2 regions of the Streptomyces sp. DSM 116795 genome follow, and region 1 is predicted to be linked to the other one. Evidence: predicted binding sites of a transcription regulator. Region 1 holds the regulator's gene; the other holds the start of a gene.
The links. The regulator HrcA, encoded in region 1, represses chaperone genes, less so after heat shock. The targets are predictions, from matches to a motif close to TTNGCACTCNGNNNNNCNGAGTGCNAA.

Region 1 (2,396 bases):
GCACCCCCGCCGTGCCGCGCACCGCGCCGACGGTCGCGTCCCAGCGGGGCAGCCTCCGCCGTACGATGCCGGGCACGAGTTCCTCCCAGCGGCCCTCGGCCGCACCGGCCCCCGGCACGTCTTCCGGTGCCTCGTTCAGTACCGGCTCGCGGCGTTCGTCCCTGTTCCCGGCCATACGACGACGCTACTCGGGCGTACCGGGACCGCGCGCACCGCGATACGGTCGTTGAGGCGTCTCTTGCCCCTGCCACCGCAACCGGCCGTACACTTAGCCGGGGGTTCTGGCACTCGATCGGCGAGAGTGCCAGGCACGCCGAGAAGCCGGGGGAACGAGCGGCGCCGGCGGGTCCCCAGCAGGCCGCGCGAGCAGGCCGCAGGCACAGCAAAAGGCAGGGCCGGACGGGAGGTGCGCAATTCTGAGCGAACGCAGACTCGAAGTGCTGCGCGCGATCGTCCAGGACTACGTGGGCACGGAGGAGCCCGTGGGCTCCAAGGCGCTCACGGAGCGGCACCATCTCCAGGTCTCTCCGGCCACCGTGCGCAACGACATGGCGGCGCTGGAGGACGAGGGGTACATCGCTCAGCCGCACACCAGCGCCGGGCGCATCCCGACAGACAAGGGCTACCGCCTCTTCGTGGACAAGCTGGCGGGCGTCAAGCCGCTCTCGCCTCCCGAGCGCCGGGCCATCCAGAACTTCCTGGACGGAGCCGTCGACCTCGACGACGTGGTGGGGCGCACGGTGCGGCTGCTCGCGCAGCTGACCCGCCAGGTCGCGGTTGTGCAGTACCCGTCGCTGACGCGGTCGACGGTGCGGCACGTGGAGCTGCTCTCCCTGGCGCCCGCGCGGCTGATGCTGGTGCTGATCACCGACACCGGAAGGGTCGAGCAGCGCCTCATCGACTGCCAGGCGCCCATCGGCGACTCGTCCCTGGCGGACCTGCGGGCCCGGCTCAACAGCCGTGTGGTGGGGCAGCGCTTCACCGACGTGCCCTCCCTCGTGCAGGACCTGCCGGACGCGTTCGAGGGCGACGACCGCGGCACGGTCTCCACGGTGCTCGCCACCCTGCTGGAGACCCTCGTCGAGGAGACCGAGGAGCGGCTGATCATCGGCGGCACCTCCAACCTCACCCGCTTCGGGCACGACTTCCCCCTGACCATCCGGCCCGTGCTGGAGGCGCTGGAGGAGCAGGTCGTGCTGCTGAAGCTGCTCGGGGAAGCGAAGGACCCGGGCGTGACCGTACGAATCGGGCATGAGAATGCCCACGAAGGGCTGAGTTCCACATCGGTCGTTTCGGTCGGCTACGGTTCGGGCGACGAAGCAGTCGCCAAGCTTGGCGTGGTCGGACCGACCCGCATGGACTACCCCGGAACGATGGGAGCTGTACGCGCAGTGGCACGGTACGTCGGACAGATCCTCGCGGAGTCGTAAGTGGCGACGGACTACTACGCGGTCCTCGGCGTGCAGCGCGACGCCTCGCAGGACGACATCAAGAAGGCCTTCCGCAGGCTTGCGCGCGAGCTGCACCCTGACGTCAATCCGGACCCGAAGACGCAGGAGCGGTTCAAGGAGATCAACACCGCTTACGAGATCCTCTCCGACCCGCAGAAGAAGCAGGTCTACGACCTCGGCGGGGACCCGGCGGCCGGTGCCGCCGGTGCGGGCGGCGGCTTCGGCGGAGCAGGTGCCGGCTTCGGCAACTTCTCCGACATCATGGACGCCTTCTTCGGTACGGCCTCGCAGCGCGGGCCCAGATCCCGTACGCGTCGGGGCCAGGACGCGATGATCCGGCTCGACATCGAGCTCGACGAGTCCGCGTTCGGCACGACGAAGGACATCCAGGTCGACACGGCCATCGTCTGCAACACCTGCAGCGGCGAGGGCGCGGCACCCGGCACGTCCGCGCAGACCTGCGACATGTGCCGTGGCAGGGGAGAGGTCTCCCAGGTCACGCGCTCCTTCCTCGGCCAGGTCATGACGTCGCGTCCCTGCCCGCAGTGCCAGGGCTTCGGCACGGTCGTGCCCACGCCCTGCCCGGAGTGCGCCGGCGACGGCCGCATCCGCTCGCGGCGCAGCCTGACGGTGAAGATCCCGGCCGGCGTCGACAACGGCACCCGCATCCAGCTCGCGGGCGAGGGCGAGGTCGGCCCGGGCGGCGGCCCCGCCGGCGATCTGTACGTCGAGATCCACGAGACCGCGCACCCGGTCTTCCAGCGCCGCGGCGACGATCTGCACTGCACGGTCACCATCCCGATGACGGCGGCGGCCCTCGGTACGAAGGTGCCGCTGGAGACGCTGGACGGCATGGAGGAGGTCGACATCCGGCCGGGCACCCAGTCCGGGCAGTCGATCCCGCTGCATGAGCGCGGCGTCACGCATCTGCGGGGCGGCGGACGG
Region 2 (2,396 bases), 2.6 Mb from region 1:
AGCCCGCGCGACGAGAGTGAACGCGGGCCCGGCAGCAGGGTCGCCCGTACGGGGGAACTCTCCGCCGTGCCGGCCGCTCCGCTCCCCGCCCCGAACCAGAGCACGGCTTCCTTCACATCCCCCGCGTCCGAGATCCACTCCGCCTCGGCGTCGTACGGAACGGCCTCGTGCGGAATGCCCGGCGCGACCTTCAGCGCCGCATGCGAGACGCGCCGGGCCACTTCGACCGCCCACGACAGCGGTGGCGAGTACGCCTCGGGGTCGAAGATCCGGCCCTTGCCGCCACGGCGCGCCGGGTCCACGAACACGGCGTCGCAGCCGGAGACATCGGCGTCGCCCACGTCCTGGCAACGGACCTCGATGCGGTCGGCCAGCCCCAGCGCCGCCGCGTTCGCCCGTACGACGTCGCACGTCAACGGGTCGCTGTCGACGGCCAGTACGCGCATTCCGGTGCGCGCCAGCGCGATCGCGTCACCGCCGATGCCGCAGCACAGATCCGCCAGTACCGGCACGCCCGCCGCGGAGAAGCGCTCCGCCCGGTACGCGGCGACGCTCGTGCGCGTCGACTGCTCCAGGCCGTTCGGCGTGAAGTACATCCGTGCCGCGTCGTCCGCGCCGAACTTCGCCGCCGCCCGCTGCCGCAGCCGGGCCTGGGCGAGGGCGGCCGAGACCAGTTCGGGTGCGTGCGTACGGCGCAGACGCGTCGCCACGGCCAGCTCGCGGTCCGGGTCGTACTCCTCCAACGACTCCAGCAGCGCCTGTCCTTCATCGCCGAGCAGCCCGGCGAACGCCTCACGGTCCACCCCCGCATTCTCCCGTCCCGGCGGCGAACGGGCAGCCCCGGGTCGCGGGTACGAGGCTCGCACGCCTGGCACTCGTGTTGACGGAGTGCTAACCGCGGCATAATGTCGACCCTGGCACTCTCCCATTGCGAGTGCCAGACATCAGCGACAGGAAGATCCGGCACCCGCGACGACGGATCTGCCAGGTCGCCACCCCAGACATAAGACCCCGTTATGAGATCTCCGAAGGGGGAGGTCGGATCGTGACGACCGCCAGCAAGGTTGCCATCAAGCCGCTTGAGGACCGCATCGTGGTCCAGCCGCTCGACGCTGAAGAGACCACGGCCTCAGGCCTGGTCATCCCGGACACCGCCAAGGAGAAGCCCCAGGAGGGCACGGTCCTGGCTGTCGGCCCGGGCCGCTTCGAGGACGGCAACCGGCTGCCGCTCGACGTGAGCGTCGGCGACATCGTGCTGTACAGCAAGTACGGCGGCACCGAGGTGAAGTACAGCGGCGAGGAGTACCTCGTCCTCTCGGCTCGCGACGTTCTCGCGATCGTCGAGAAGTAAGTCACCGAAGCCGGAAGACACTTCTGATCCGCGCCCCGGTCCCTCCCGCATCGCATACGAGATGTACCGGGGGCCGGGGCGCGGTTCGTTCGAGAGGACTCAACAGCTCCCATGGCGAAGATCCTGAAGTTCGACGAGGACGCCCGCCGCGCCCTCGAGCGCGGCGTCGACAAGCTGGCCGACACCGTGAAGGTGACGATCGGCCCCAAGGGCCGCAACGTCGTCATCGACAAGAAGTTCGGCGCACCCACCATCACCAACGACGGCGTCACCATCGCCCGTGAGGTCGAGGTCGAGGACGCCTACGAGAACCTCGGCGCGCAGCTGGTGAAGGAGGTGGCGACCAAGACCAACGACATCGCGGGCGACGGCACCACCACCGCCACCGTGCTCGCCCAGGCCCTGGTCCGCGAAGGCCTGCGCAACGTGGCGGCGGGCGCTTCACCCGCCGCCCTGAAGAAGGGCATCGACGCCGCGGTCAAGGCCGTCTCCGACGACCTGATCGCCAACGCCCGCCCCATCGACTCCAAGGAGGACATCGCCTCCGTCGCCGGTCTGTCCGCCCAGGACAAGCAGGTCGGCGAGCTGATCGCCGAGGCGATGGACAAGGTCGGCAAGGACGGTGTCATCACCGTCGAGGAGTCCCAGACCTTCGGCCTGGAGCTCGACTTCACCGAGGGCATGGCCTTCGACAAGGGCTACCTGTCGCCGTACATGGTCAGCGACCAGGAGCGTATGGAGGCCGTCCTCGACGACCCGTACATCCTGATCCACCAGGGCAAGATCAGCTCCATCCAGGACCTGCTGCCGCTGCTGGAGAAGATCATGCAGGCGGGCGGCTCCAAGCCCCTGCTGATCATCGCCGAGGACGTCGAGGGCGAGGCGCTCTCCACCCTCGTCGTGAACAAGATCCGCGGCACGTTCAACGCCGTCGCCGTCAAGGCGCCCGGCTTCGGCGACCGCCGCAAGGCGATGCTCGGCGACATGGCGACGCTCACGGGCGCCACCGTGATCGCGGAGGAGGTCGGCCTCAAGCTCGACCAGG

Region 2: groES (co-chaperone GroES) is a predicted target of HrcA. The motif match lies at 915-941, and genes of this name have one in related genera.

What each region holds. Positions count from the first base shown of each region.
Region 1 covers NZ_CM147707.1:5,339,243-5,341,638, forward strand. Annotated here, with positions in the region: gene ACSMXX_RS22960 (MBL fold metallo-hydrolase) at 1-175, opposite strand, end outside; gene hrcA (heat-inducible transcriptional repressor HrcA) at 414-1,430, shown strand; gene dnaJ (molecular chaperone DnaJ) at 1,431-2,396, shown strand, end outside.
Region 2 covers NZ_CM147707.1:2,749,762-2,752,157, reverse strand. Annotated here, with positions in the region: gene ACSMXX_RS11635 (class I SAM-dependent methyltransferase) at 1-875, opposite strand, end outside; gene groES (co-chaperone GroES) at 1,043-1,351, shown strand; gene groL (chaperonin GroEL) at 1,463-2,396, shown strand, end outside.